3 regions of the Streptomyces sp. NPDC005963 genome follow, and region 3 is predicted to be linked to each of the others. Evidence: predicted binding sites of a transcription regulator. Region 3 holds the regulator's gene; each other region holds the start of a gene.
What was found. Region 3 encodes HrcA, which represses chaperone genes, less so after heat shock. Its sites were predicted from a motif close to TTNGCACTCNGNNNNNCNGAGTGCNAA; they were not measured.

Region 1 (10,346 bases), on a different contig from region 3:
TCGCCCGTGAGGATCTGGACTTCTGGGAGGCGGAGTTGGGGCGTCCCCTCGCCAACGGCTCCTTCGGGGAGAACCTCACGACGACCGGTCTCGATGTGAACGGTGCACTGATCGGCGAGCGCTGGCGGATCGGCGGTCAGTTGGTCCTTGAGGTGACCCACGGCCGGGTGCCGTGCCGGACGTTCGCGTCCTGGCTGGACGAGAAGGGCTGGGTCAGGCGCTTCACACAGCAGGCCGCGCCCGGTGCCTATCTGCGGGTGATCGAACCCGGGGAGATCCGGGCCGGCGATGCGATCGAGATCGTCCACCGCCCCGACCACGACGTGACGGTCACTATGGCGTTCCGTGCCGGGACCACCGAGCGGGCGCTGCTGCCGAAGGTCTTGGCCGCGGGCGATGCGCTCCACCTGGGCCTGCTCACCACGGCGCGGGAGTACATGGAGAAGAGGGGCATCGCCTGAGACCTGCGCCTGAGACCCGCGTCAGGGACACGCGCCCGGAGTCGGGCCCGGAGCACGAACGGCCCGGCTGTCGACCGCGGGTGACCGTGGGGGAGATCCCCGAGGGGACGGCGGCGCCGCTCTCCGGGATGACTGGGGGCTGCCCCCGATGCCCGCAGCGGTCGGTGATCGGAACGCTACTGCCATGCCTCGGCTCAAGCGCGTCCTCATCGTCACCGTCACGGTCGTCGCCGTGCTCGCGACCGTTCTCGGAGCCGCCGCGACCTGGCTCTACGCGGGCGCCGACGTCTCCACGGCGGGTACCCGCTTCAGCCGCGCGCTCGTCATACCCCCGCTGGCCGAACCGACCGTAGCGGCGGACGGCACCAAGGTCTTTGACCTGACCATGCAGTCCGGTCGGAAGGAGTTCGCCGCCGGCAAGAAGAGCACGACCTGGGGCTTCAACGGCGCCCATCTGGGACCCACCCTGCGCGCCCAGCGCGGCGACAAGGTGAAGGTCCGCATCAAGAACACCCTGGACGAGCGGTCAACCGTCCATTGGCACGGGATGCACCTGCCAGCGCGGATGGACGGAGGCCCGCACCAGATGGTGGCCCCCGGCGCCACCTGGACTCCGGAGTGGACGGTGGACCAGCCGGCGGCTTCCCTCTGGTACCACCCGCACCCCCACGGCAAGACCGCGCAGCACGTACAGCGCGGTCTCGCCGGGATGTTCCTGCTCGATGACGATGTCTCAGCCCCCCTCGCCCTGCCGAAGACCTATGGGGTGGACGACCTCCCGGTGATGGTGCAGGACGTGACCCTCGACGGCGGGAAACTCGACTTCGACCGCCGACTCCTTCGCAACACGGGGTTCCTGGGTGAGCGGACGATGGTCAACGGCACCCTCGATCCCTATCGAAGGGTGAGCGACGAACTGATCCGGCTGAGGCTGCTGAATGCCTCCACCGCACGGATCTACGACTTCGGATTCTCCGACGACCGCCCGTTCTCGATGATCGCGACCGACGGCGGACTACGGGAAGAGCCCTTGAGGCTCGATCGCCTCAAGCTGTCACCCGGCGAACGCGCGGAGATAGTCGTACGCATGGAACCGGGCGAGCGCGCAGTGCTCCGGAGTTTCCCGCACGAGGGGTACGGAAGCAGTTGGCAGCGGCGGTTCGCCGGTGGCGACGACACGTTCGACATTCTGGAACTGCGGGCCGACAAGACCCTTCGGCCGTCGCCCGAACTGCCGTCCGCATTGGCCGAGCCGGAAGTGCCCGATGGCTCGGACTCGGTGCGGGAGCGGTACTTCGGTCTGGTGACCAGCAGCATCAACGGTCGCGAGATGAAGATGGACCGGATCGATCTGACCGTCACCCGGGGCACGGCCGAGACCTGGACCGTCCGCAATGAGCACGGCACCCCGCACAACTTTCATGTCCACGACGTGCAGTTCCGCATACTGGAGATCGACGGTCGACAGCCGCCGCCGGAGTTGCGGGGCGCAAAGGACACCGTCTATGTCCCGCCCAACACCACCGTGAAGCTGGCGATGCGGTTCGACGGCCCGGCCGACCCCAACACGCCGTACATGTACCACTGTCATCTGCTCTACCACGAAGACTTGGGAATGATGGGTCAGTTCGTGGTCGTCGAGAAGGGACAGAAAGCCGGGACCGTGGGTGCACCGGACTCCCACACGGGGCACTAACGTGCCGCATATGACGACTGCACTGATCACGGGAGCCACCGCGGGCATCGGCGCCGCCTTTGCCCGGCGGCTCGCCGCCGATGGACACAATCTGGTGCTGGTGGCCCGCGACACGAAGCGGTTGCAGGAGCAGGCCACGGAACTGCACGACCGCCACGGCATCGAAGCCGAGGTGTTGACCGCCGACCTCTCCGAGGAATCGGGCATCTCCGCGGTGGAGAAGCGGCTCGGTCACCCGAAGAGTCCGGTGGACCTGCTGGTCAACAATGCCGGCTTCGGAAACAAGGGGCACTTCCTCCAGGTCTCCATGGCGGACGAGTTGACGATGCTCAAGGTGCACTGCGAGGCGGTGCTGCGGCTCACCTCGGCCGCCGCCGAGCCGATGCGGGAACGCGGTCGGGGCGGGGTGGTCAACGTGGCGTCGGTCGCCGCCTTCGTACCCCGGGGGACCTACGGCGCTTCCAAAGCGTGGGTGGTGCAGTTCACCCAGGGAGCCGCCCGGGACCTCGCCGGGTCCGGGGTGCGGTTGATGGCGCTGTGCCCGGGTTTCGTACGGACCGAGTTCCACCAGCGGGCGGGGATGGGGACGGACAACATCCCGGGCTGGATGTGGCTGGACGCGGACAAGTTGGTGGAAGCGGCCCTGGCGGACCTGGCGCGGGGCAAGACCGTCTCGGTCCCCGACCCGCGGTACAAGGCGCTGATGGGACTCGTGAAGTTGGCGCCGCGCAGCGTGCTCGGGGGGCTCACGAACAAGACCGGACGCAAGTACGGACCGCAGTAGGGAAACGGCTCGCACCAGCCGTCCACCCCGACCGTCCCCAGGGAGTCCGGTTCCACCATGCACGCGCACCACACCGGCGACGATCGCCCCCGGGTCCTGCTGGCCATGGGACCGGGAGTCGCCGAACGGCTCCTGACCCGGCGCCACCGGGAACGGCTCACCGCCATCGCCCGCACCGACCCCACGCTCATCGCCCACGATCTGACCGATCCGTCCCCCGCCGTGGTGACCGCGCTCGCCTCGGCCGATGCCCTCCTGACCTGCTGGGGCGCTCCCCCGCTCACCGCCAGCGCGCTGGTAGGTGCACCACGGCTGCGGGCGGTCGTCCATGCGGCGGGTTCCGTGAAGCACCACATCACCGACGCCTGCTGGGAGCGCGGAATCACCGTGTCGTCCGCCGCGGGCGTCAATGCACTGCCCGTCGCCGAGTACACCCTCGCGGCGATCCTCTTCGCCGGAAAGGGAGTCCTCGCATCCGCCCGGCGGTACGCACGGTCGCGCTCGACCGGCGACCAGCTCGACGCCTTCGCCGACGTGGGGAACTACGGCCGTACGGTGGGGATCGTCGGGGCGTCCCGCATCGGCCGCCGGGTGATCGAACTGCTCCGCCCGTTCGACTTGCGCGTCCTGCTGTACGACCCCTACTGCACCGCAGACGATGCCGAGGCCCTCGGTGTGGTCCGGGTCGACCTCGACGAGCTGTGCCGTGCCAGCGACATCGTTTCCGTACACGCCCCCGAGGTGCCGCAGACCCGTCGGATGATCGACGGAAGGCGCCTGGCCCTGATGCCGGACGGGGCGACCTTGATCAACACTTCCCGTGGGTCCCTCGTCGACGAACGGGCGCTCATCGACGAGTTGTCCGTGGGGCGGCTGCACGCGGTCCTCGACGTGACCGAGAGCGAGCCGCCGCCCGCGGATTCGCCCCTCTACGACCTGCCGAACGTCCTGCTCACCCCGCACCTGGCCGGATCGCTCGGCAATGAGCTGCACCGCATGGCGGATTTCGCCCTGGACGAGTTGGAACGCCTCGGCCGGGGGCTACCGTTCGCGGGGTCCGTACCGATCGGGACGCTCGACCACTCCGCGTGACGGCTGCCGCGCACGGCGTTCGCGGGTGACCGATCCGGGGCGGGGCTGTCACATGCGCCCCGGCGGATTCGTCATACCAACGGAACGGACGGCGGAGCAGGAGCGGATGCATGGATGACTTTCTGACGGAACGCTTCACTGCGGACCGACCGCGGCTGAAGGCGGTCGCCTATCGAATGCTCGGCTCGCTCAGCGAAGCCGATGACGCGGTTCAGGAAGCGTGGCTGAAGCTGCACCGCACCGAAGCGGCCGGGGTCGAGAACCTCAGTGGCTGGTTGACCACCGTCGTGGGACGGGTCTGCCTCGACATGCTGCGCTCGCGCACCGCACGCCGTGAGGACTCCATCGACGTCCGCGTACCCGACCCGGTCGTCCAGCACGAAGATGCGAGCAACCCGGAGCACGAGGCGCTGATGGCGGACTCGGTGGGACTGGCCCTGCTGGTGGTGTTGGAGACCCTGGGCCCTGCCGAGCGGCTCGCCTTCGTGCTCCACGACATGTTCGGTATGCCGTTCGACGAGATCTCCCCGATCGTGGACCGGTCGCCTGCGGCCACCCGGCAACTCGCCAGCCGGGCCCGGCGCAGGGTGCGCGGCACCACCGCGATACCCGACGACCTGCCCCGCCAGCGCGCCGTGCTCGAAGCGTTCCTCGCCGCCTCACGCGGTGGTGACTTCGATGCGCTGGTGGCCCTGCTCGATCCGGACGTGGTACTGCGGGCGGATGTCGGCAGCGCACCGATGATGGCCTCGAAGGAGGTGCGCGGAGCGCGGAAGGTGGCGGATCAGGCGATGCTGTTCCGGCAGTACGCGCAGTACGCGCATCCGGTGCTGGTCAACGGCGGTGCGGGAGTGCTCACCGCACCCGGTGGACAGCCGCTGTCGGTGATGGGGTTGACCATCACGGGCGGAAAGATCGTGGCGATCCACATCCTCGCCGATCCGGAGCGGCTCGGCGGGCTGGAACTGACGCTGCCCGGGTTCCCGGGGCAGTGAACGCGCGAGCCGGGCCCGGTGCTTCCGCGACGGAAGCACCGGACCCGGCTCGGTACTGCGCTCACCACCACCGTACGAGCGGCGCGGCGGCCGGTGGGCCGCTACGCCGACGTACGAGGGGTGCGTGCGTCAGTGGGAGTGACCGTGACCACCGTGGCCGGCGTCGGCCTCTTCCTCGGCCGGCTTCTCGACGACCAGGGTCTCGGTCGTGAGCAGCAGGGAGGCGATGGAGGCGGCGTTCTCCAGGGCGGAGCGGGTGACCTTGACCGGGTCGATGACGCCGGCCTTCACCAGGTCGCCGTACTCGCCGGTCGCGGCGTTGAAGCCCTGGCCCTTGTCGAGCTCGGCGACCTTGGAGGTGATGACGTAGCCCTCAAGGCCGGCGTTCTCGGCGATCCAGCGCAGCGGCTCGACGGCGGCGCGGCGGACGACCGCGACACCGGTGGCCTCGTCGCCTTCCTTGCCGAGGTTGTCGGCGAGGACCTTGACCGCGTGAACGAGCGCGGAGCCACCACCGGAGACGATGCCCTCCTCGACCGCGGCGCGGGTCGCGGAGATGGCGTCCTCCAGACGGTGCTTCTTCTCCTTGAGCTCCACCTCGGTGGCGGCACCGACGCGGATCACGCACACGCCGCCGGCCAGCTTCGCGAGGCGCTCCTGGAGCTTCTCGCGGTCCCAGTCAGAGTCCGTGGAGGCGATCTCGGCCTTGATCTGGTTGACGCGACCGGCGATGTCGTCGCTGCCACCGGCACCGTCGACGATGGTCGTGTCGTCCTTGCTGACCGTGACGCGACGGGCCGTGCCCAGCATGTCCAGACCGGCCTGGTCGAGCTTGAGGCCGACCTCTTCGGAGATGACGGTGGCACCGGTGAGGGTGGCCATGTCCTGGAGCATCGCCTTGCGACGGTCGCCGAAGCCCGGGGCCTTGACGGCCACGGCGTTGAAACGACCGCGGATCTTGTTGACGATCAGGGTGGAGAGGGCTTCGCCGTCGACGTCCTCGGCGATGACCAGCAGGGGCTTGGAGCCACCCTCCTGGATGACCTTCTCCAGCAGGGGAAGCAGATCCTGGATGGACGAGATCTTGCCCTGGTTGATCAGGATGTACGGGTCCTCAAGGACGGCCTCCATACGCTCCTGGTCGGTGACCATGTACGGGGAGAGGTAGCCCTTGTCGAAGGCCATGCCCTCGGTGAAGTCGAGCTCCAGACCGAAGGTGTTGGACTCCTCGACGGTGATGACACCGTCCTTGCCCACCTTGTCCATCGCCTCGCCGATCAGCTCACCGACCTGCTGGTCCTGAGCGGAGAGGGCGGCGACGGCTGCGATGTCGGCCTTGTCCTCGATCGGACGGGCGCTGCGCAGGAGCTCATCGGACACGGCCTTGACGGCGGCGTCGATGCCCTTCTTCAGGGAGGCGGGGGAGGCGCCGGCGGCGACGTTGCGCAGGCCCTCGCGGACCAGCGCCTGCGCGAGCACGGTGGCGGTGGTGGTGCCGTCACCCGCGATGTCGTTGGTCTTGGTCGCCACCTCCTTCACCAGCTGGGCGCCGAGGTTCTCGTACGGGTCGTCGAGCTCGACCTCACGGGCGATCGTGACACCGTCGTTGGTGATGGTGGGGGCGCCGAACTTCTTGTCGATGACGACGTTGCGGCCACGGGGGCCGATCGTCACCTTGACCGTGTCGGCAAGCTTGTTGACGCCGCGCTCGAGGGCGCGACGGGCGTCCTCGTCGAACTTCAGGATCTTCGCCATGGGAGCGTTTCTGTCCTCTTCTGAGACGAACTGCGCCCCTAGCGCCCGGATATGGATGTCAGCGGGGGCCAGGGGCGCAGCTCAATAACAAACGGGGTATGAAGTGTTCCGGGCGCGACCCGGAAACCCGTCCTACTTCTCGACGATGGCGAGCACGTCGCGGGCCGAGAGGACGAGGTACTCCTCGCCGTTGTACTTCACCTCGGTGCCGCCGTACTTGCTGTAGAGCACGACATCGCCGGTGTTGACGTCGAGCGGAAGACGCTCGCCGTTCTCGAAGCGACCCGGGCCGACCGCAAGGACGACGCCCTCCTGGGGCTTCTCCTTCGCGGTGTCCGGGATGACCAGGCCAGAGGCCGTGGTCTGCTCGGCGTCGAGCGGCTGGACCACAATGCGGTCCTCAAGCGGCTTGATGGCAACCTTGGAGCTGGTGGTCGTCACGATCCGACCTCCCCCTTCGGAGATCTCACGGGGTTAACTGATCTTGGGTGGCGACCAGATCGATCCGTCGTCGCGGGTGCCGGACCTGCCTGTCGCTGTGCTGGCACTCTCCAGTGGGGAGTGCCAGAGCCGAGACTATGACTGCGATTAGCACTCGGTCAAGCGGAGTGCCAATGCTGGCGGGTCCGACGCCCTCTTCTCCTTGTCGGCGCGCCACCTCCGCTTAACCGTATTGCCTGGTCAGGGGCTTCCGATGGCGCCGGTCAAGCATTCGGCGACAGGTTTTCGCCAACACGTCACACCTGCGGATGACACCTGTCCACCGGGTGGATCGGCCGCGTCGGAGCATCCGCCCCCGGGGCGGCCGACGGGAAGCGGGGCGAGCTCGGCCCGGTACGGGGCGGGCCGATGCGGCGATCGAACGAGCAGTGCGCGCGGCGAAGGCGGTCGCCCTGCTCAGACGTAGTCCTCCAAGCGGGCCACCGCGTACCCCTTTTCGGTCACGGTCTTCATCACCTGACGGATCATGTCGGTCATGGTGCCGTCCCAGTCCTCACGGCCCCGGAAGTGGGTGAGGATGATGTCGCCGGGGTGCAGGTCCCGGTCCCATTCGCGCCATTCCATCCGATCGGGGAACGCCTCGGCCGCCCAGAGCGGCACCGCGGTGACCCCGCACGCCTGCGCGGCCCGCAGGGTGTCCTGGTTGTAGTTGCCGTACGGGGGCCTGAAGAGCGCGGGGCGCTTCCCGTACAGCTTCGCCAGTTTGTCCTGCTGACCGCAGATCTCGCGCTTCTGCGCGCCGTAGGACAGGCCGGGCATGTAGCGGTGGTTGAGCGTGTGGTTGTGGAGCGCCACTCCGCGGTCGCGCATCTGGCGGAAGTAGCCGTAGTTGTCGTCGATCACGTAGTCACTGAGGAACGCGCTGTAGGGAATCTTCAGCTCGCTCATCATCCGCAGGAGTTCGGGGTCCTTCTCCGTGCCGTCGTCGATGGTCAGGAAGACCACCCTTTCCGTCACCGGCACCGTGGTGAAGACCGGCGGCAGCGAATCGCCGCCCTCGACCTCGAAGCCCTTGCGGGTGGTGAGCTCGGGCTTGATCGCGGGCGGGGCGGGGGCGGTGAGCGGGGTACGGGCGAGGCCCCACCTCTTGGCGGCGGCCACCCGGGCGACCTGCGCAGCCTTCGCAGCTCGCTCGGCCTGCGCAGCCTTCTCCGCCCGTTGCGCCTGTTCAGCCCGTTGCGCCTTCTCGACCCGTTGGGCCTTTTCGGCCAACGCACCGGCTGCGCCTGCGTCCTCCTTCGCCGGCTGCCCCGGGCGCGGGCCACTCCCTTGTTCGGCGGCCCCCGCGCACGCCGAGCCGAGGAGACAGACCAGCAGCACGACGCCGATCGCACCCCCCGTACGGAACCGTCCTCTCCGCCGGCGCACGCCTCCCGTGCCGGACGGGCCACCGGGTCGGTTCACCCGTCTGCCCGGCAAGGTCGAGAGCCCACCACTCACTTCAGTGATTTCGAGTAGATTCTTTACGTTTTGTCGGTTTAGCTGCATGGCGCTGGATACTGTCAGCCACCCTCCGCCCCACCACGCCGACACCGCCGCCGACCCCAACCCGTCCCCCACCTGGCCCACAATGGACCGGGTGAACGACCTCTCCTCACTCTCCGCGCTCCTCACGGACGAGGGCCAAGCCCTGCTCACGCAGTTGCGCGACCACTCCCCCGCCCAGGAGTTGGCGATCGCCACCCGACTGCGCCGCGAGCACCCGCCCGAGCTGGTCTCGGCAGCACTCGGACAGGCACGACTGCGCCAACGGGCGGTCGCGAAATTCGGAGCCGAGGACGCCTACCGGATGTACTTCACGCCGAACGGAGTCGAACAGGCGACCCGGCGGACGGTCGCCGAACACCGTGCCGCCCGCTTCTCCGCACTCGGCGTCCAGAGCGTCGCCGATCTCTGTAGCGGCATCGGCGGCGACGCCATCGCACTGGCCCGCGCCGGCGTACGGGTACTGGCCGTGGACCGAGACCCGCTCACCGCCGCGACCGCCCAGGCCAATGCACGAGCCCTCGGCCTCACCGAGCTCATCGAGGTCCGCTGCCAGGACGTCACGGAGACGGACACCGACCCGTACGACGCGGTCTTCGTCGACCCGGCCCGCCGGGGCGGCCGGGGCAGGATCTTCGACCCGGAGGTGTACTCACCACCCCTCTCCTGGGCGATCGAGGCAGCCCGCGCACGCCCCCGTGCGGCACTCAAGATCGCGCCCGGCATCCCGCACGAGCTGGTGCCCGCGGACTTCTCGGCCGAGTGGATCTCGGACGAAGGGGACGTGAAGGAGGCCGTGCTCTGGCACGGCACCCCGGCCTCGCCCCGGATCTCCGCCACCCTGCTGCCCGGAACCCACACCCTGCCCTCGCACGACCTGCCCGATCCCCCCGTGCGCCCGGTGGGCCGCTATCTGTACGAGCCCGACGGCGCGGCCATCCGCGCCCATCTGGTCGCCGAGGTGGCCGCGGAGCTCAACGGCGGCCTCATCGACGCGACCATCGCGTACATCACATCGGACGAACTGCGCCCCACCCCGTTCGCCACGGCCTACGAGATCACCGACGTACTGCCGTTCAGCCTGAAGAAGCTCAAGGCCCTGCTGCGCAGCCGGAACGTCGGAAACCTCACGGTCAAGAAGCGCGGATCGGCCGTGGAACCCGAGGAGTTGCGCCGCCGGGTGAAACCACAGGGCCCGAACGCAGCCACGGTCTTCCTGACCCGAGCCGCCGGCGCACCCTCGATGCTGCTCGGCCACCCGGCTTGAGAGCTGGGGGTGTTCGTTCCCCCGGGAACCATCGAGATCAGCCGTGCCCCGCGTCCCCCGCCCCCGCAGCCCGAGCCAGCAGCAGTTCCCGTTCCCTCTCGTTGCGGGTCAGGGCAGCCGCCCGGTGGAACTCCTCGCGGGCCTCGTCGGGTCGGCCCAGTCGGGCCAGTAGATCGCCCCGTACGCTCGGCAGCAGGTGGTACTCCTTCAGGGCGGGTTCGGCGGCCAGGGCGTCCACCAAGGCGAGGCCGGCTGTCGGGCCTTCGGACATCGAGACCGCGACCGCTCGGTTCAACTCCACCACCGGGGA
Region 2 (10,346 bases), on a different contig from region 3:
TTCGCCTGTGCCTCGTGCTTCGGCCCGCTGGAAGTCGCCTATGAGCTTCCGGTCGGCGACCCGGAGGGGCTGCGCAAGCGGATCGAAGCGGGCCCGGACAGCATCTGGCGGTACGCCCCCCTGCTGCCCGTCCCCGCCGACGTGGCGGACAAGCCCAATCTCAACCCCGGCTTCACCAAGCTGGTGAAGGCCGACAACCTCGCCCGCGAACTCGGTGTGACCGGCTCGCTCCACATCAAGGACGACTCCGGCAACCCGACCCACTCCTTCAAGGACCGGGTCGTCGCCATCGCCGTGGAGGCCGCCCGCGCCTTCGGCTTCACCACGCTGTCGTGCTCCTCCACCGGCAACCTGGCGGGTGCGGTCGGCGCCGCAGCGGCCCGTGCCGGTCTGCGCTCCTGCGTCTTCATCCCGCACGACCTGGAGCAGGGCAAGGTCGTCATGGCCGCGGTGTACGGCGGTGAGCTGGTCGGCATCGAGGGCAACTACGACGACGTCAACCGCTTCTGCTCCGAGCTGATCGGCGACCCGCTCGGCGAGGGCTGGGGCTTCGTCAACGTCAACCTCCGCCCGTACTACGGCGAGGGTTCCAAGACCCTCGCGTACGAGATCTGCGAACAGCTCGGCTGGCGCCTCCCCGACCAGATTGTGATTCCGATCGCGTCCGGCTCCCAGCTGACCAAGATCGACAAGGGGTTCCAGGAGCTGATCAAGCTCGGGCTCGTCGAGGACCGCCCGTACAAGATCTTCGGTGCACAGGCCGAGGGCTGCTCCCCGGTGTCCGCCGCCTTCAAGGCGGGGCACGATGTGGTGCGCCCGGTGAAGCCCGACACCATCGCCAAGTCCCTGGCGATCGGCAACCCCGCCGACGGACCGTACGTCCTGGACATCGCCCGTCGTACGGGCGGTGCCGTGGAGGACGTCAACGACGAGCAGATCGTGGACGCGATCAAGCTGCTGGCCCGTACCGAGGGCATCTTCGCGGAGACCGCGGGCGGCGTGACCGTCGGAGTGACGCGCAAGCTCATCGACAGCGGTGTGCTCGACCCCTCGCTCACCACGGTCGTCCTCAACACCGGTGACGGTCTCAAGACCCTGGACGCCGTCGCTCCGACCACCGGCCCCTCGGCGACCATCCGCCCGAGCCTGGACGCCTTCCGCGCCGCCGGCCTGGCCAACTGAGCCAACTGACCAACGGATCACTGGGAGACCCGAAGATGAGCGTCAACGTCCGCATCCCGACCATTCTGCGCACCTACACGGGCGGCAAGTCCGAGGTCCCGGCCGAGGGTGCGACCCTCTCCGAGGTGATCGCCGACCTGGAGAAGAACCACACGGGCATCGCAGCCCGCGTCCTGGACGACCAGGGCAAGCTGCGCCGGTTCGTCAACGTCTACGTGAACGACGACGACGTCCGCTTCGAGCAGGGCCTGGAGACGGCGACCCCGGACGGTGCGGGCATCTCCATCATCCCCGCCGTGGCCGGTGGCTAATTACGCAACGTCATTTCAATTGCCCCCTCCGTGAGAGAAACGGAGGGGGCAATTCTGCATGGTTGAGCGCGATACAGTTGGGGAAGGCCCCTCCGCTGCTTCCGTCAGCCGAGTAACAGAATGCGCCCCGGGTCCGATAAGAAACAGCCAATGTGCGTCGAAGCTTTGTCGCATAAGTCTTTTTTGTCGGGCCCGACTTGCCCCGGAATTTCTTGAATTCATATCAATTTCCCGTTAGCTGAGCCTGCGAATTGTCGTCCGATTGACCTGTTGCAGAGGGCAGTTGGGCAGATACATTCAGCCGCGGTCGACGCGTTCCGGCGCACGCCTATGAAGTCTCCTCGCCACTCCGGCGGGGAAAACAGAAACAGGTGAGGTCTGACCCGGGTCCGCGAAGTGCGGTCCTGCGCAAGGGCCAGTAATAGGGGAGTTAGGCATGGCTCAGGGCACCGTCAAGTGGTTCAACGCGGAGAAGGGCTACGGCTTCATCGCGGTCGACGGTGGTGCGGATGTTTTCGTCCACTACAGCGCGATTCAGATGGACGGCTACCGCACCCTGGAGGAGGGTCAGCGAGTCGAGTTCGAGATCTCGCAGGGGCAGAAGGGTCCGCAGGCGGACATGGTCAAGCTCGCGGTCTGACTCCGCGGCATCTGCGACGCGATCGGCCACCGACGCGCTCATCTATATGTACATGGGGTCCACATCCCGCCGGGGGGTGTGGACCCCATGTGCGTGCCCGCGCCCGAGGCCCGCGCCCGAGGCCCGCGCCCGAGGCCGCGCCCGAGGGTTTCGCGGCATCCGCACGACACCCCGGTGGTCTTTGCATCTGCACGGCATCCCCGCACGGCATCTCCCGGCGGCAGCATCGAGCCCCCGGCGGCAGCTGCCGGCGCCCGCGCCCGAGACGCTCGCTGACGTACTGCCCGCGCCCCTGTCGAGGACCCCTGCCGCGTTCCCTCCCACCCGTTCCTCGGGTCGGGCACACCGGCATCCGCGGCGCATCGATGGGGCCGGTGATGGCCGTCGGACGAGGTGTCCCGGCGGCGAGGGGAACGGCCGTGCGCCATCACCCGGCCATCGCCGAACTCCCGTCGCACAAGGTTTCCGCGCCCCCTGTGCTCCGCTGCGACACCCCGTACCACCAGGGCGCATACGGCGACGGGCACCCCGCGTGCGGCTGATTTCGTGGGGGTCGCGCGGGGGGTGGTTCTCTCGAAGGCGCTTGCACTCGAAGGGGGCGAGTGCTAATCATTGGCGTTAGCACTCTCCGGGTGAGAGTGACAAAAAGAAGGACCGGGTCGGTGAGGCCCGCAAGCCGGACGGTACAGAAAACCATCCGGCTGGCAGGCCGTCCGTCGCGGGCGCCAGCGCGGTCCCCCAGAGCTTCCCACCCAGTCCGTGGAGGACACTTCACATGGCAAAGATCATCGCGTTCGACGAGGAGGCACGGCGCGGCCTTGAGCGCGGGATGAACCAGCTCGCCGACGCCGTCAAGGTCACCCTCGGTCCCAAGGGCCGCAACGTCGTCCTTGAGAAGAAGTGGGGCGCGCCCACGATCACCAACGATGGTGTTTCCATCGCCAAGGAGATCGAGCTGGAGGACCCGTACGAGAAGATCGGCGCCGAGCTGGTCAAGGAAGTCGCCAAGAAGACGGATGACGTCGCTGGCGACGGAACGACCACCGCCACCGTTCTCGCTCAGGCGCTCGTGCGCGAGGGGCTGCGCAACGTCGCGGCCGGTGCCAACCCCATGGCCCTCAAGCGCGGTATCGAGAAGGCCGTCGAGGCCGTCTCCGGTGCCCTCCTTGAGCAGGCCAAGGACGTGGAGACCAAGGAGCAGATCGCTTCGACCGCCTCCATCTCCGCCGCTGACACCCAGATCGGCGAGCTCATCGCCGAGGCCATGGACAAGGTCGGCAAGGAAGGCGTCATCACCGTCGAGGAGTCCCAGACCTTCGGTCTGGAGCTGGAGCTCACCGAAGGCATGCGCTTCGACAAGGGCTACATCTCGGCGTACTTCGCCACCGACATGGAGCGTATGGAGGCGTCCCTGGACGACCCGTACATCCTGATCGTCAACTCCAAGATCGCCAGCGTGAAGGACCTGCTGCCGCTCCTGGAGAAGGTCATGCAGTCCGGCAAGCCGCTGCTGATCATCGCTGAGGACGTCGAGGGCGAGGCCCTCTCCACCCTCCTGGTCAACAAGATCAAGGGTGTCTTCAAGTCCGTGGCCGTCAAGGCTCCGGGCTTCGGCGACCGCCGCAAGGCCATGCTGAACGACATCGCCATCCTCACCGGCGGCACGGTCATCTCGGAAGAGGTCGGCCTCAAGCTGGAGAACACCGGTCTCGACCTGCTGGGCAACGCCCGCAAGGTCGTCATCACCAAGGACGAGACCACCATCGTCGACGGTGCCGGTGAGAGCGACCAGGTCGCCGGTCGGGTCAACCAGATCCGCGCCGAGATCGAGAGCTCCGACTCCGACTACGACCGCGAGAAGCTCCAGGAGCGCCTGGCGAAGCTGGCCGGCGGCGTGGCCGTCATCAAGGCCGGTGCCGCGACCGAGGTCGAGCTCAAGGAGCGCAAGCACCGCATCGAGGACGCCGTTCGCAACGCGAAGGCGGCCGTCGAGGAGGGCATCGTCGCCGGTGGCGGCGTGGCCCTGCTCCAGGCCACCTCGGTCTTCGAGAAGCTGGACCTCGTGGGCGACGAGGCGACCGGCGCCAACGCCGTGCGCCTGGCCCTGGAGGCCCCGCTGAAGCAGATCGCCGTCAACGCCGGCCTTGAGGGTGGCGTCGTCGTCGAGAAGGTGCGCAACCTCACCCCGGGTCACGGCCTCAACGCCGCGACCGGTGAGTACGTGGACATGATCGCCGAGGGCATCCTCGACCCGGCGAAGGTGACCCGCTCGGCGCTTCAGAACGCCGCGTCGATCGCCGCGCTGTTCCTCACCACCGAGGCTGTCATCGCTGACAAGCCCGAGAAGGCGTCCGCCGGTGCTCCCGGTGGCATGCCCGGCGGTGACATGGACTTCTGATCCTCCCAAGGATCGGTAGCCCTGCACATACGAAGGGCGGTACCCCAACTCCCAGGGGGTGCCGCCCTTCGGCGTGCCCGCGGCGGTCGCCGGCAGATGGAGTTCCCCAGCCCCCGGCCATCGATTCCAAGGGTGATTCCTCCGTAGATGGTCCGGTACGCCGTTCCAAGACGGGGCCGAGTGTGTTCCGGCCGGGACCCGCTTCGCCCCTCCCCGCCCAACTCCTGCTCCGGAACGACCCGTTCCCGTTCTACAGCCATAGGAGGAGAACAGGAATCGGTTGTCCGACCAGAGATGGATTCAAGCCCATCTGAGCGATGGATTCCCCGGTCGATCCCACACGGCAGTGTCGTCATGTCACCTGCATATGCCGGAAGGAATCCCCACGTGCAAAGACGACGACTGGTGCCCCTGCTCGCCGTGAGCGTCATGGCGACACTCGCCCCCGGTCTCGCCGCATCACCCGCAGCCGCCCAGCCGCTGGCCCAGTACACCCAGCAGAAGCCCACCTGGAAGCGCTGCGTCCCCGATCTTCCGGCCACACTCCAGTGCGCCAAGATCAAGGTGCCCCTCGACTACAAGAAGCCGACCGGCAAGAAGACCGAGGTGGCGATATCCCGGATGAAGACCAGCACCGCGGCCAAGCGCCGCGGCGTGCTGTTCTTCAACCCGGGTGGCCCCGGCGGCTCCGGCCTCTACATGCCGTACGACATGATGGGGATGCTGCCCAAGTCGGTCCGCGACCGGTACGACCTGATCGGCTTCGACCCGCGGGGCGTGAACCACAGTTCGCCCGTCAGCTGCGGCCTCACCAACAAGGACTTCGAATGGCCGCGCCCCTACAAGGCGGCCACGTTCAGCAAGGACGTCTCCTGGGCACGCGGGATCGCGGACAAGTGCCGCAAGAAGGCGGGTGACAAGCTCCCGCACTTCACCACCCGCAACACCGCCCGGGACATGGACGTCATCCGATCCGTCCTCGGTGAGAAGAAGATCTCCTACCTGGGCTACTCGTACGGCACCTATCTGGGCGCCGTCTACAGCCAGATGTTCCCCAGCCGGGCGGACCGGTTCGTCCTCGACAGCGCGGTGGACCCGAAGCTGGCCTGGCGCGGGATGATCCAGGTGTGGGCACAGGGCGCGGAGCCCGCGTTCAAGCGGTGGACCGAGTGGGTGGCCAAGCGCCACACGACCTACCGCCTCGGCGACACCCCGGCCAAGGTCAGCAAGACCTACTGGGACCTGGTGGCACGGGCCGACAAGAAGCCCATCAAGCTCGACGGCGAACTCCTCAGCGGCGACGACATCCGTGCCAACCGCCATGTGTTCTTCTTCGTGGAGATGGCGAGCATGGAGGTCTCCGACCTGAAGAAGGCGGCGGCCGGCAAGACCACGTCGGGCAAGCGCACCGCCCCGACCACCGAAGTGCCGCGCTCGTTCGCGACGTTGGACAACCTCGACTCGGCGTTCTGGACGGTCGTCTGCAACGACAACTCCGCCGCCTGGCCCCGGGACACCGAGCAGTACCGCAAGGACGCGGTACGCGACAAGGCCCGCTATCCGCTGTACGGCGACTTTGCCTCCAACATCAAGCCGTGCGCCTTCTGGGACAAGTCCGTCGAGCCGGTCACGGTGGTCGACAACAAGGTGCCCTCGCTGATCCTGCAGAACGAGTGGGACCCGCAGACCCCGCTCTCGTCCGGTGTGGGACTGCACCGGGCGCTGAAGGGCTCCAAGCTGCTCACGGTCAAGGGCGGCCAGGGCCACGGTGTCTACGGCGGCATGAACTACTGCGCCGACAGCATCACCAACACCTATCTCAACACCGGCAAGCTGCCCGCGAAGAACGTCAGTTGTAACGCGTCCGCAACACCGCGCTCCTCCGGTCCGCGCACCAGCCCGATCCCGTCACCCCAGTTGCCCAACCGCTTCTGAGTCCGGGTGTAGGCGGGGAAGGGGGTTCGCCGAGCGTCGGTACGTGACCGTACCCCGCGCGGCCGGGCGCCCTTCCCCGTATCGGTTTCCCGCGCTGGAGTCCCGTACCGGCGGTCACGGAGGATCGGCGGTCACCGAGGATCGGAGAGGGCGGAGTGCAGGAGATCACACCACCCACGAGGGTGGCAAAGGTCACAGCGCGGTCTCGCCGTCCGGGCTGATCGGCTGTCCGCACCCCTGACGGTCCGTCCGAACAGCAGCCGCTTTCCGGTAAAAGGCGTGGTCTGTCGGTGGAGTCGGATGCGTGCAGGGGGAATCCGGTACCACTGTGGGACGAGTCGGGCAGCCTTCAGGGCCCTGGTGCATGCCGCTGGCACACACAAGTGGGGCTTTCCGTCGGACGGTCCGGCACGGCAAAGTCATGTCAGCCCATTCGCCGGGCCGGGACCGGGAGGACTTTTCATGCGTGCACAGCGGTTGGTGCCACTGATCGCGGTCACTGTGCTCGCGACGATCGCCCCTGCGCTCTACTCCGTTGAACCGGCCAGTGCGGCAAGCGCGTTGGACCGTTTCATCCGACAGGCACCGGTGTGGCGCCCCTGTGCCGACACGACTCCCGACTTCCAGTGCACAAAGATCGACGTGCCGCTCGACTACCAAGAGCCCGGCGGCCGGGCGATCAAGCTCGCGATATCGCGGCTCGCCGCGGGCGACCCGGTCAGGCGCCGTGGCGTGCTGCTGCTCAATCCCGGTGGGCCCGGTGCCGGGGGGTTGGGCATGCCGCTCCAGATGACGGCCGCCATGCCCAAGTCGGTGACGGACCGGTACGACCTGATCGGATTCGACCCGCGGGGCGTGGGACAGAGCTCTCCCTTGAGTTGTCGCACCACCGGGGCCGAACGTCAGTGGCTCAGGCCCTTCCGGGGCAAGACCTTCACCGAGCAGGTGGCATGGGCGCGCACCATCGCCAGCAAGTGCCGCATGGAGTCCAGCGATCGGGTGCGCTACACCACCACCCGTAACACCGCCCGGGACATGGACGTCATCCGGGCCGTGCTGGGCGAGCGGAAGATCTCCTACTTCGGCTACTCGTACGGCACCTATCTGGGCGCCGTCTACGGGCAGTTGTTCCCCCGCCGGACCGATCGGTTCGTGCTGGACAGTGCCATCGATCCGGAACTGGTCTGGCGGGGAACCTTCCAGAAGTGGGCTTCGGAGGCCGAGCCCGCCTTCCAGCGGTGGGCGGAGTGGACTGCCGAGCGCCACACCACCTATCAGCTCGGCGAAACCCGTGACGAGGTGATCCAGACCTTCTGGGGGCTGGTGGTCCGGGCCGACCGCAGCCCCATCGTGTGGGGCAAGCACTCCTTGACCGGGGTGGAGATCCGCGATCTGTTCCGCGGCACCTTCTTCTCGCCCCGGATTGGTGCGGGATACATCGCGGACCTCAAGCGGGTCGCTGCCGGCGAACCAGTCCCGGAACTGCCCGAGTTGAAGCCCGTCTCGGACAATGCGGTGGCGGCCCTGTACGCCCTGATGTGTGGCGACAGCCGTAGCTGGCCGCGCGACCCCGACACCTATCGACGGGACGCGTACCACGACGCGGGCCGCTATCCGTTGTACGGGGATCACCCCTCCAACGTCTCTCCCTGTGCGTTTTGGACGAAGGCGATCGAGCCCGCAACCGAGGTCGACCACGGTCGCAGTGCGCTGATCCTCCACAACGAGTGGGACTCACAGACCCCCTTGTCGACGGGGATCGCCATGCACAAGGCGCTGAAGGGCTCGCGCCTGGTGACCGTGGACGAGGGCGAAGGGCATGGCGTGTACGACCTCAGCGGCAATGTCTGCGCGGAGACCGCGGCCAATGCCTATCTGATCACCGGCCGGCTGCCGGCGAGCAATCTGAGCTGCCCCGCCCCGCCGGCCCTGGAGCGCACCGGGTCGCTGCCTGGGCCCAGCAACCCCCTCACACCAGGGTTCTCCTGACGGTCGGCCCCGAGGCCGTGTCAGCGCGCGCTCCTGGCGGACTGTCGGGCCAGTTGGGCGTGGGCGTGCACCCGTGACGGCGGTAGGGCGGCGGGGCCTCTGGGCGGGGCGTGCTCGCCCCGACAGGAGGCGCAGGCGCCGCCCGGCAGTGCCTCCGGGCGCCCGGGCGTCCCGCAGGTGTCGCACTCCAGCACCCGCAGGGCGGGCGGAGTCGCGGGCACAGGCGCAGGCGCTTCGAGGGGGAGCTTGTTCGTCAGCCGGTTGCGGGTGAAGGCCGCCGGGCTGTGGATCGGGTCCGGGAGACCGGTGGTCAGTGCCCGCAGCACCTCGGCGTCCGTCGCGCCACGGATGAACCACCGGGCCACCAGTGGCTCCAGGGCGACGCATTCCGCCGCTGACAGGGAGAGCGAGGGAGCCGTGCGCCCGAGCGCGGCCAACAGGATCAGCGCCCGGGAGCGGGTGGGCCGGGGCGGGTCGTCCTCCCGTAGCTCACCACCGGCGAAGGCCGTCCACCAGGTGTCGTCCCGTGCGGTGCGCGAGAACCAGGTGCGGGTCACCCAGCGGGCGCTGTTCGAGCCCTTGAGGTGTTCGCGACCACGCCGTAAGTGGCCCGTGCGGGCCAGGTGGTTGAGTGCGGTCCGCAGTGCGCACTGTCCGTACGGAAGCACTTTGGCCAGGGTCTTCACGGAGATGTCCGAGCCGTCCGCGAGACGGTCGATGTAGGCGGCGACGGCGGCCTCGCGCCGCGGGAGGTGCGCGAACGTCTGCTTGGTCGGGGCCAGTTGGTTCGGAGCCGAGCGTTTTCCGTAGCCCGGATTGGCCATCGGGTGCGTGTGGGCGTGCACTTGGGACGGGACAGCACTAAGCTGGGTATCAGCCATCTGGATCACTCTTCTGATCTTGGTTGGTCAGACCCCCGCAGGTGTTGCTAGCGCCTGGCGGGGGTTGTTTTGTTCTGAGGGCACGGGGGTTGTGCCTTGTGGGCACGCTAGAGCCTGATGACGCTCCGTGGCAAACCGGTAGCCCGTGGTCAACTGCACGGGTGGGTGGGTGGGTTGGGACCCGCCTCCCGTTCCTTGAAAAGAGGGCTTGCGGCTCGGGGCTCAAATCCCGGCGGCTCCGGAATCCGAAGACTGGCTGCCCTTGGCGGAAGGGCACCAAACGCGATCTCCGCGACTCGAAGCTCAAGCTCCGAACGTCGGTTCACCTTTCGGAGGCGCGTCGAAGGCTGGGTGCGTCGAAGGCTGGGCGCGCCAAAGGCTGGGTGCGTCGAAGACTGCCGGAAGCAGCTCGGCCCGGCGTTGAACTCCCCGCCCGAAAAGTAGGACTATTGGGGCGAGATTGTCCTTGTTCAGGCGGGGCAGTTCTTGGACACGCTGTGTACGTAAGTCGCATGCACGGCGTGGAGGTGAAGGACGTATGACAACGCAATCGGCGGAACGCCTACGGGCTGCCGAAGAGGTCGTCGAACAATTGAGGACCGAACTGAAGGAAATGGGAGTCACCTTGCCGTCGCTTCGTGTCGACCCCATTTCGCTCGCCAGTGACGATCCCTATCCCCTGGTCGATCTGGGTCGGTGCAATCTGGATACGGCGATGAGACTCGCCGTCGTACTTCACCAGGTCAGGGGCTGATCGAAGGCCGATACTCACAGGTGGACGCGGGGGCGAGCCGGGCGGGAAATCCCGGTGCGCCCCCTCCGCTTTTCGATGAGACTCGGACCCATGACTGAACGCATCACCCGGATCAACCCCGACAACCTCCACCCGACCCCCGGCTATCACCACATCACCGTCGTCGAAGCGGCCCGCACCGCATATCTGGCCGGTCAATGCCCCCTGGATCCGTCCGGCGAACTGGTGGGGGAGGCCGACCTCAACGCTCAGATCG
Region 3 (10,346 bases):
TGGAGCTGAGGCTCCGGGAGGGCGTGCCCCTGTCACTGCTGCGCCCTGCGGGGCTGGAAGCCGCTCGTGGTGCCCTTGCGCAAGGACTGCTGGACGAGGCGCCGTACGGGGAGGGCCGAGCGGTTCTGACCCTGCGGGGCCGTCTGCTCGCGGACGGTGTCGTACGAGACTTGGTCGACTAAACCGCCTAAAACTGCCTGAAGCGGACCCGGGCCGTCCGTAGAGCCGCCCGGGTCAACAGGAACCGGAACGTCACTCCGGGGGTGCGGTCACAAAGTCGATCAGCTCCTCCACCCTCCCCAGCAACTCCGGTTGCAGGTCCCGGTACGAGTGCACCTTCGACAGGATGTGCTGCCACGCGGCACCCGTGTTCTCGGGCCAGCCCAGTGCCCGGCAGACGCCCGTCTTCCAGTCCTGTCCCCGTGGCACCACCGGCCACGCCTCCAGGCCGAGGACCGCCGGCTTCACCGCCTCCCACACGTCGATGTAGGGGTGGCCTGCGATCAGCACGTGCGTGTGCGTCACCGAAGCGGCGATCCGGGACTCCTTGGACCCGGGCACCAGATGGTCCACCAGCACTCCGAGCCGGGCGTCCGGCCCGGGAGCGAACTCGGCCACCACGGCCGGGAGGTCGTCGACGCCCTCCAGGTACTCCACCACCACCCCCTCGATCCGCAGATCGTCGCCCCAGACACGTTCCACGAGCTCCGCGTCGTGACGGCCCTCCACATAGATCCGGCCGGCCCGGGCCACCCGAGCCCTCGCACCGGGCACCGCCACCGAACCGGAAGCGGTCACCGCGGGTCTCGTCGGTTTGCCCACGCCGGGGCGGACCAGCGTCACCACCTCGCCGTCCAACAGGAAACCCCGCGGCGCCAGCGGGAAGACCCGGCGCTTGCCGAATCGGTCCTCCAGCGTCACCGTCCCGGCCTCGCAGCCCACCACCAGACCGCAGAACCCGGTTCCTGCCTCCTCCACCACCAGATCGGGGTCCGAGGGGTCGGCCGCGACCTCCCTCGCGGGGGCCGACTTCTTCCAAGGGGGCGTCAGATCAGGGCTGTAGCTGCGCATTCGGACGACGCTACGACACCCCGAACCGCTCCGCCAGCGCATCCCGCTGGGCACGGACGAACGCGGCGTCGACGACCGCGCCGTGCCCCGGCACGTACCGGGCCTGCTCACCGCCCAGTGCCAACAGCCGGTCCAACGCGGACGGCCAGCGCGCCCCGACCGCGTCCGGGCCCGCCTGCGGCTCCCCCGACTCCTCCACCAGATCCCCACAGAACAGGACGAGCGGAGTGCCCGGCACCAGCACGGCCAGGTCATGGCCGGTGTGGCCGGGGCCCGCGTCGACGAGCACCGCCCGGCGGCCATCGCCCAGATCGAGCGTCTGCTCCCCGGCCACGGCGCGTCCGGGGACCACCAGCGCCTCCACCGCGGCAGCCGCCTCCAGCGGCTCCACACCGTGCCGTACGGCATCGGCCCGCAGCACGTCCGCCTCCCGGCGCAGGAGGGCGCCGAGGCCCTCCGTGCCGTACACCTCGGCGGCCGGGAAGGCCGCCGTCCCCAGCACGTGGTCGAAGTGCGGATGGCTCAGTGCGACGTGCGTCACCTCGCGACCGCCCAACAGCGCCTGCACCTGCGCCCTCACCTCGGCGCCCTCCCGCAGCGAAGAACCGGTGTCGTACAGCAGCACGCCCTCGCTCCCGACGACCAGCCCGCAGGTCGCGTCCCAACCCGGCAACCGCCGTCGCCCCACCCCGTCGGCCAATCGCTCCCAGCCGAAGTCTTCCCAACAGACGTTCATACCGGGACGCTACTGGCAGCGACCAGCGAAGGCGCGCGGTAGCGTGGTCGGTCGCCCTTGCTACGGGCGTACCCCACGGCCGTACACTGGCACGGGGGATTCTTGGCACTCGGACCTGGTGAGTGCCAGACAGTGACCGAAGAACCACCGTGGGACCACAGCTGGAGGTGTGCGCGATGCTCAGTGAACGCAGACTCGAAGTGCTGCGCGCCATCGTCCAGGACTATGTCGGTACCGAGGAGCCCGTCGGCTCCAAGGCGCTCACCGAGCGCCACCGGCTCGGTGTTTCACCGGCCACCGTCCGCAATGACATGGCGGTCCTGGAAGACGAGGGATTTATCGCCCAGCCGCACACCAGTGCCGGGCGCATCCCCACCGACAAGGGGTACCGCCTCTTCGTCGACAAGCTCGCCGGGGTGAAGCCGCTGTCGTCGGCCGAGCGCCGCGCCATCCAGAGCTTCCTGGACGGCGCCGTGGACCTCGACGACGTCGTCGGCCGTACGGTCAGGCTGCTGGCGCAGCTGACCCGTCAGGTCGCGGTGGTGCAGTACCCCTCGCTCACCCGCTCCACGGTGCGCCACGTGGAGTTGCTGGCGCTCGCGCCCGCACGGCTCATGCTCGTGTTGATCACGGACACGGGTCGGGTCGAGCAGCGCATGATCGACTGTCCGGCTCCGTTCGGTGACACCCCGCTCGCCGATCTGCGGGCCCGGCTCAACAGCAGGGTCGTCGGCCGTCGCTTCGCCGACGTGCCGCAACTGGTGCAGGACCTGCCCGACTCCTTCGACCTGGAGGACCGGGGGGCCGTGGCCACCGTGCTCTCCACCTTGTTGGAGACGCTGGTCGAGGAGACCGAGGAGCGCCTGGTGATCGGCGGCACCGCCAACCTCACCCGCTTCGGCCATGACTTCCCGCTGACGATCAGGCCGGTACTGGAAGCCCTTGAGGAGCACGTGGTGCTCCTCAAGCTCCTGGGAGAGGCCAAGGAGTCCGGCGGGATGGGCATGACGGTGCGCATCGGCCATGAGAACGCTCATGAGGGCCTCAACTCAACCTCCGTGGTCGCCGTCGGCTACGGTTCGGGCGACGAGGCAGTCGCCAAACTCGGCGTGGTCGGACCGACCCGCATGGACTACCCCGGAACGATGGGAGCGGTACGCGCAGTGGCACGTTACGTCGGACAGATCCTGGCGGAGTCGTAAGTGGCCACGGACTACTACGCCGTACTCGGCGTGCGCCGCGACGCATCGCAGGACGAGATCAAGAAGGCGTTCCGCCGGCTGGCGCGCGAGCTCCATCCGGACGTGAACCCCGATCCGAAGACCCAGGAGCGGTTCAAGGAGATCAACGCCGCCTACGAGGTGTTGTCGGACCCGCAGAAGAAGCAGGTCTACGACCTCGGCGGCGACCCCCTGTCCCAGGCGGGTGCCGCGGGCGCGGCCGGCTTCGGTGCCGGTGGCTTCGGAAACTTCTCGGACATCATGGACGCCTTCTTCGGTACGGCGTCCCAGCGCGGCCCCAGGTCGAGGACCCGGCGCGGCCAGGACGCGATGATCCGGCTGGAGATCGACCTCAACGAGGCCGCGTTCGGTACGACCAAGGACATCCAGGTCGACACGGCCGTCGTCTGTACGACGTGTTCGGGTGAGGGCGCGGCCCCCGGGACCTCCGCCCAGACCTGTGACATGTGTCGTGGGCGCGGTGAGGTCTCGCAGGTCACCCGCTCCTTCCTGGGTCAGGTCATGACCTCACGGCCCTGCCCCCAGTGCCAGGGCTTCGGCACCGTCGTTCCCACCCCGTGCCCGGAGTGCGCGGGCGACGGTCGGGTCCGCTCGCGCCGCACGCTGACCGTGAAGATCCCGGCCGGCGTCGACAACGGCACCCGCATCCAGTTGGCGGGCGAGGGCGAGGTCGGCCCGGGCGGTGGCCCCGCGGGCGATCTGTACGTGGAGATCCACGAGGTGCCCCATGCGGTGTTCCAGCGGCGGGGCGACGATCTGCACTGCACGGTGACGATCCCGATGACCGCGGGCTCCCTCGGCACGAAGGTGCCGTTGGAAACGCTCGACGGGATGGAGGAGATCGACATCCGGCCGGGTACCCAGTCGGGGCAGTCCATTCCGCTGCACGGCCGGGGCGTCACCCACTTGAGGGGTGGCGGCCGGGGCGATCTGATCGTGCACGTCGAGGTGATGACGCCGACCAAGCTCGACGCGGAGCAGGAGAGGCTGCTGCGGGAGTTGGCGAAGCTGAGGGGTGAGGAGCGCCCGCTCGGTCAGTTTCAACCTGGACAGCAAGGACTCTTCTCCCGGCTGAAGGACGCGTTCAACGGGCGGTAGCCGATGGCCTCGCGGCGGCGGCCGAGCTTCGGCAGGCCGCCGCGGGGCACGCGCTCCACGGCGAGGCCCCGGCTGCGCGGCACCTGTTCTCCGCGGGCGGTCCGGGCGTCCTGAAACGCACTTCCCGAGGACGCTCCGACCACCTCCCCGACCAGACGATCTTCCCCTCCCAGCTGCCGTTCGACCTGCGTGCGAGGGATGGTCCGTAGCACGTCAACCGGCCTCCCGGGGGGCTGTCGGGCTCGATTCGGCCGGCCGTCAGTGGCATGACACGATGCACACATGTCCTCCGTACTGACCGATCTCTGCCGGTATCCGATCGTGCAGGCCCCCATGGCGGGCGGTGCGTCGCGCCCGCAGTTGGCCGCTGCCGTGTCCGAGGCCGGCGGCCTCGGATTCCTGGCTGCCGGGTACAAGACTGCGGACGGCATGTACCAAGAGGTCAAACAGATCCGTGGGCTCACCTCGCGCCCCTTCGGCGTCAATCTCTTCATGCCGCAGCCCAAGACGGTGGATTCGGCGGCCATCGAGGTCTACCGGCAGCAACTCGCCGGTGAGGTGAGTTGGTACGAGACCCCGCTCGGCGACCCCGATTCGAGTCGGGACGACGGTTACGAAGCCAAGCTGGCCATCCTCCGCGACGATCCCGTACCCGTGGTGTCCTTCACCTTCGGGTGTCCGAGCGCCGAGGTACTGGAGTCGTTCGCCAAGGCCGGAACCGCCACCGTCGTCACCGTCACCACGCCGGAGGAGGCGCGGATCGCCGAACGCGCCGGAGCCGATGTCCTCTGTGTACAAGGGATCGAGGCCGGCGGCCACCAGGGCACCTACCGCGATGACCCCGCCGCCTCACACGGCGGGATCGGCCTGCTCACGCTCATCGCCCTGATCCGTGAGTGTGTCGAACTCCCCGTGATCGCCACCGGCGGGTTGATGCGCGGCAGTCAGATCGGCGCGGCTCTGGCGGCCGGAGCGGACGCGGCACAACTGGGGACGGCGTTTCTCGTCTGTCCCGAGTCCGGTGCACACCCCCTGCACAAGCAGGCGATGACCAACCCCCTCTTCGCCCGGACGGACCTGACCCGAGCGTTCACCGGCCGCGTCGCACGCGGTCTCGTCAACCGCTTCATGCGGGAGCACGGACCGTACGCCCCCGCCGCCTATCCGCAGGTGCACTACCTGACCACCGATCTCCGCAAGGCGGCGGCCAAGGCGGGGGACGCCCAGGGCATGGCGCTTTGGGCCGGACAGGGGCACCGGCTGGCGCGCGAGATGCCCGCCGGACAGCTCGTCGAAGTGCTCGTCGCCGAGCTGGAATCGGCCCGCATCGCCCACGATCCCGAGGAGTCCCGTTGACCGCGCCCGTGTTCCTGACGGACTCCCTGGCGGATCTCGCACCCGGTGCCCAGCTCGTCCTCGACGGTCCGGAAGGCCGTCACGCGGTGTCCGTGCGACGGCTTCAGCCCGGTGAGGACATCGTGCTCACCGACGGCCGGGGCCGGGGTGCCGCCGGGCTCGTCGTCCGTACGGAGGGCAAGGACCGGCTGACCGTCGAGGTGGTGAGCCTGCCCGCCGAGCCCGAACCGCAGACGCACATCACCGTGGTGCAGGCGCTGCCCAAGGGGGACCGCGGGGAGTTGGCCGTGGAGACGATGACGGAGACCGGAGTGGACGCCATCGTCCCGTGGGCCGCGGCGCGTTGCATCACCCAGTGGAAGGGCGAGCGCGGCGCCAAGTCGCTGGCCAAGTGGCGGGCGACGGCCAGGGAGGCCGGCAAACAGTCCCGCCGGCTGCGGTTTCCGGACGTGGCGGAGGCGGCCACGACCAAACAGGTCGCCTCCCTGCTCGCCGATGCCGACTTCGCCGCGGTGCTCCACGAGGAGGGCGCACTGCCGCTGGCCACGGCCGAGTTGCCGAACGAAGGCTCGATCGTGCTGGTCATCGGCCCCGAGGGCGGAGTCTCCCCCCAGGAGTTGACCGCCTTCGCGGAGGCCGGTGCGTCCCCGTACCGCTTGGGTCGCAGCGTACTGCGGACGTCCACTGCGGGTACGGCGGCGGTGGCGCTGCTCCTGGGCCGCACGGGACGTTGGTCCTGACGCCCGCGATCGATTCGAGCCCTGTGCGCTCGGTGCACTCGGTGCTCATGGTGCTCACGGCGGTTCTGGTGTTCTTCTCGCGTCTCCCGTTCTCTCCGTTCTCCTACGTCAGTTGTGGGAGTCGAAAGCGCCGACGATCGGTCATCTTCGCGTCCATCCGGGGGGTTGTGGCCGCAACCAGTCTTTTCCAGCCCGCCCCTCGGTGTCACCCTGCCGTCCATGGAAGTCTCACCGCATAGGCGTGGCCGACGGGTTCTGGTGTCGTGCGCCCTCTCGGGGGCGGCCGTCATGGCCATGGCGGCTTTGACCGCGTGCGAGCCCACATCCACCGGACTCAACTCCTCCGCCGTCGCGATCACCACCGACCGCACGGCCACGAACGCCCTGGAACGGCTCGGCTTCAAGGTCGGGTGGTTCAGTTGTACGGCGAAACTGGGCGAGGAGGGCCGGTCGGCCCCTCCGGCCGGCGGCGGGTTCGCCTCTGTCGACTGTGAGGGGGAAACCGACTCCGACCAGCAGATCACGCTCAAGGGCCGGGTGACGGAGGAGCGTTCGGGCACCTGCATCAGGGGCGATCTGACCACGCGGATCAACGGGAAGGTCGTCTTCACGGCCACCTTCCTCGGGGACTGCGAGTCCCAGCCCACGCGGACGACGCGTCCCGTCGAACCACCGGACCGGCCGAACGGGGGGCCTCGGGCGACCGTCACGGTCACGGAGACGGTCACCGTCACGGCCGAACCGACGCGCAAGTGACGGGGGCGGGTTGACCGCACGCGAGTGACCGGGCTGCGAAGCGGCGAGGGCCCATCCGCCCTCGCCCGCCCCAGCCGCCCCAAGCGGTCGCGTCCCCCATCCACGGTGTCGTGCGTCCCCGGCCGGGGACGGGTTGCCGGGGCTGCGGGCGTTCCGGTCGCGCCGACCCATGTGCTGATGTTGCCCGCAAAGCCGTGACCTCGCCGTCCCCACCTGCCTAGGGTGACCCTGTGACGCAGCCTGCTTACCTCCGGTATCCGCACATCCACGGCGAGTTGATCGCCTTCACCGCTGAGGACGACGTCTGGGTCGCCCCTCTCGACGGTGGTCGGGCCTGGCGTGTCAGCGCCGATGACATACCGGTCGACCATCCGCGCTTCTCACCCGATGGCGCGCACATCGCCTGGACCTCCCGGCGCGACGGCGCGCCCGAGGTCCACACGGCGCCCGTCGACGGGGGATCGACGACGCGGCTGACGTACTGGGGCGACCACAAGACGTCCGTCCGCGGCTGGACCCCCGACGGGGAGGTCCTCGCCATCAGCGCCCGGGGTCAGGCGTCTTCCCGCCGCACCTGGGCGAGGGCCCTGCCCCTCGACGGCGGACCGGCGACCGTCCTTCCGTACGGGCTGGTCGGGGACGTGGCCCACGGCGATCCGGGGGTGCTGCTGCTCTCCGCCACCATGGGGCGGGAGGCCGCCGCCTGGAAGCGCTACCGGGGTGGCACCGCAGGCAAGCTGTGGATCGACCGGGCCGGAGACGGAACGTTCGTCCGGCTGCTCGAAGAACTCGACGGCAATATCGAATATCCACTGTGGATCACGGAAAACCGTTCTGGGGGTACGGACGGACGGGTTGCCTTCCTGTCGGACCACGAAGGCACCGGAGCCGTTTACTCCGCCCAGCCGGACGGCTTGGACCTGCGACGACACACCCCGCTCGACGGCTTCTACGCCCGGCACGCCGCCACCGACGGAACCCGGATCGTCTACAGCTCTGCCGGGGAACTCTGGCTCATCGACGATGTGTTCGCCGAGGAATCGCAGCCGCGGCGGCTGTCCGTGAAGCTCGGCGGCCAGCGCACCGATCTGCGCCCGCGGCTCATCGACGCCGAACACCACGTGGGCTCCGCACGGCCCGACCACACCGGCCGCGGCAGCGCCGTGGAGGTCCGCGGCGGCATCCATTGGGTGACGCATCGCGAAGGGCCGGCGAGGGCCCTGTCCGTCACCCCCGGTGTGCGCGCCAGACTGCCCCGCAACTTCCGGGTCGACGGCGCCGAGCACGTCGTCTGGGTCACGGACGCGGAGGGCGAGGACGCCCTGGAGTTCGCGCCGGCGACCGGTGCCCAGCCCGGAGTCACACCCCGAAGACTCGCCGCGGGCCAACTCGGAAGGGTGCTGGGGCTGGCCATGGCCCCCGACGGCAGCCGCGCCGCGGTCGCCACCCACGACGGCCGGGTCCTGCTGGTCGAGCGGGAGTCGGGAGAGGTCCGGGAGGTCGACCGCAGCGCCGACGGCGAGGCCACCGGACTCACCTTCTCGCCCGATTCCGGTTGGCTCGCCTGGTCCCATGCCGGACCCGCCCCCCTGCGCCAACTCAAACTGGCCGGCACCGCCGAACTCACCGTCTCGGAGGCCACCCCGCTGCGCTTCCGGGACTTCCAACCCGCTTTCACGCTCGACGGCAAGCACCTGGCCTTCCTCTCCGAGCGGGCGTTCGACCCCGTCTACGACACCCATGTCTTCGACCTGGCGTTCGTCGGCGGTTGTCGTCCGCACCTGATCACGCTGGCCGCCACGACCCCGTCGCCGTTCGGACCGCAGCGCCACGGTCGGCCCTTCGAGGCGGACAAGCCCGATCGGTCGGACAAGGGTGAGGAGGGGGACGGCCGTCCTGGTGGCGGCGCCACCACGAGGATCGACCTGGAGGGCATCGCCGACCGGATCGTGCCCTTCCCCGTCGAGGCGGCCCGCTACTCGACCCTGCGGGCGGCCAAGGACGGGGTGCTCTGGCTGCGCCACCCGCTGAGCGGTGTCCTCGGCACGGGCCGGGCGGGCCCCGGCGACCCGGGGCCCACCACCTCCCTGGAGCGGTACGACCTGGCCCAGCCCGGCATGGAGGAACTCGCGTCCGACGTGGGAAGTTTCTCCGTCAGCGGCGACGGCAAGCGGGTGCTCCTGTTCACGGGCGGCAGCGTGAAGGTGGTCCCGAGCGACCAGCGCGCCTCCCACGACGAGGACAGCGACACCAACATCACCGTCGACCTCTCACGGGTCCGCCAGCCCCTCGACCCGGCCGCCGAGTGGCGGCAGATGTACGAGGAGGCCGGCCGGCTGATGCGCCACAATTTCTGGCGCGCCGACCTCGGCGGGGTCGACTGGGACGACGTACTGGACCGCTACCGGCCGGTGCTCGCCCGGGTCGCCACCCATGACGACCTGGTGGACCTGCTGTGGGAGGTGCAGGGCGAACTGGGCACCTCGCACGCCTATGTCACACCCCGTGGATGGTTCGGCGGCCGATCCGAGCGCCAGGGCCTCCTGGGCGCTGACCTCTCCCGGGCGGAGGACGGAACCTGGCGGGTGGACCGGGTGCTTCCGTCCGAGACGTCCGATCCGCAAGCACACTCTCCGCTGGCCGCGCCGGGAGTCGCGGTGCGCGCCGGCGATGCGATCACCGCCGTCGACGGCCGGCCGGTCGACCCGATCGCAGGCCCCGGGCCGCTGTTGGTCGGGTCGGCGGGCAAACCGGTGGAGTTGACGATCGCCCCGGTGGGCGGCGGCGATCCGCGGTACGCCGTCGTCGTGCCGATCGCGGACGAGGAGCCGCTCCGCTACCACGCCTGGGTCGCGGATCGGCGCGCCTACGTCCACGAGAAGTCGCAGGGCCGGCTCGGCTATCTCCACGTGCCCGATATGCAGGCCCCCGGCTGGGCCCAGATCCACCGTGATCTGCGGATCGAGGTGGCCAGGGAGGGACTCGTCGTCGACGTCCGCGAGAACCGTGGGGGCCACACCTCGCAGCTGGTGGTGGAGAAGTTGGCCCGGCGGATCGTGGGCTGGGACCTACCGCGTGATATGCGCCCCTTCAGCTATCCGCAGGACGCTCCGAGGGGGCCCGTGGTCGTCGTGGCCAACGAGTTCTCCGGGTCCGACGGGGACATCGTCAACGCGGCGATCAAGGCCCTGCGCATCGGTCCGGTGGTGGGGACGCGTACCTGGGGCGGAGTGGTGGGCATCGACAGCAGATACACGCTGGTCGACGGCACTGCGGTGACGCAACCCAAGTACGCGTTCTGGTTGGAGGGGTACGGCTGGGGAGTGGAGAACCACGGCGTGGACCCCG

Region 1: the regulator HrcA is predicted to act here: its motif matches at 7,372-7,398, upstream of groES (co-chaperone GroES).
Region 2: the regulator HrcA is predicted to act here: its motif matches at 2,752-2,778, upstream of groL (chaperonin GroEL).

Annotation. Positions count from the first base shown of each region.
Region 1 covers NZ_JBEXVD010000002.1:649,498-659,843, forward strand. Annotated here, with positions in the region: gene ABZ348_RS06000 (MOSC domain-containing protein) at 1-461, shown strand, start outside; gene ABZ348_RS06005 (multicopper oxidase domain-containing protein) at 646-2,157, shown strand; gene ABZ348_RS06010 (SDR family oxidoreductase) at 2,168-2,941, shown strand; gene ABZ348_RS06015 (hydroxyacid dehydrogenase) at 2,999-4,033, shown strand; gene sigJ (RNA polymerase sigma factor SigJ) at 4,144-5,028, shown strand; gene groL (chaperonin GroEL) at 5,158-6,783, opposite strand; gene groES (co-chaperone GroES) at 6,916-7,224, opposite strand; gene ABZ348_RS06035 (polysaccharide deacetylase family protein) at 7,681-8,652, opposite strand; gene ABZ348_RS06040 (RsmD family RNA methyltransferase) at 8,855-10,036, shown strand; gene ABZ348_RS06045 (RNA polymerase sigma factor) at 10,074-10,346, opposite strand, start outside.
Region 2 covers NZ_JBEXVD010000036.1:47,882-58,227, reverse strand. Annotated here, with positions in the region: gene thrC (threonine synthase) at 1-1,182, shown strand, start outside; gene ABZ348_RS31810 (MoaD/ThiS family protein) at 1,218-1,493, shown strand; gene ABZ348_RS31805 (cold-shock protein) at 1,930-2,133, shown strand; gene groL (chaperonin GroEL) at 2,909-4,531, shown strand; gene ABZ348_RS31795 (alpha/beta fold hydrolase) at 4,919-6,466, shown strand; gene ABZ348_RS31790 (alpha/beta hydrolase) at 6,929-8,455, shown strand; gene ABZ348_RS31785 (hypothetical protein) at 8,476-9,336, opposite strand; gene ABZ348_RS31780 (hypothetical protein) at 9,875-10,090, shown strand; gene ABZ348_RS31775 (RidA family protein) at 10,181-10,346, shown strand, end outside.
Region 3 covers NZ_JBEXVD010000003.1:213,227-223,572, reverse strand. Annotated here, with positions in the region: gene hemW (radical SAM family heme chaperone HemW) at 1-182, shown strand, start outside; gene ABZ348_RS07090 (DUF3097 domain-containing protein) at 253-1,071, opposite strand; gene ABZ348_RS07085 (MBL fold metallo-hydrolase) at 1,082-1,807, opposite strand; gene hrcA (heat-inducible transcriptional repressor HrcA) at 1,984-3,009, shown strand; gene dnaJ (molecular chaperone DnaJ) at 3,010-4,146, shown strand; gene ABZ348_RS07070 (nitronate monooxygenase) at 4,429-5,502, shown strand; gene ABZ348_RS07065 (16S rRNA (uracil(1498)-N(3))-methyltransferase) at 5,499-6,242, shown strand; gene ABZ348_RS07060 (hypothetical protein) at 6,537-6,998, shown strand; gene ABZ348_RS07055 (S41 family peptidase) at 7,229-10,346, shown strand, end outside.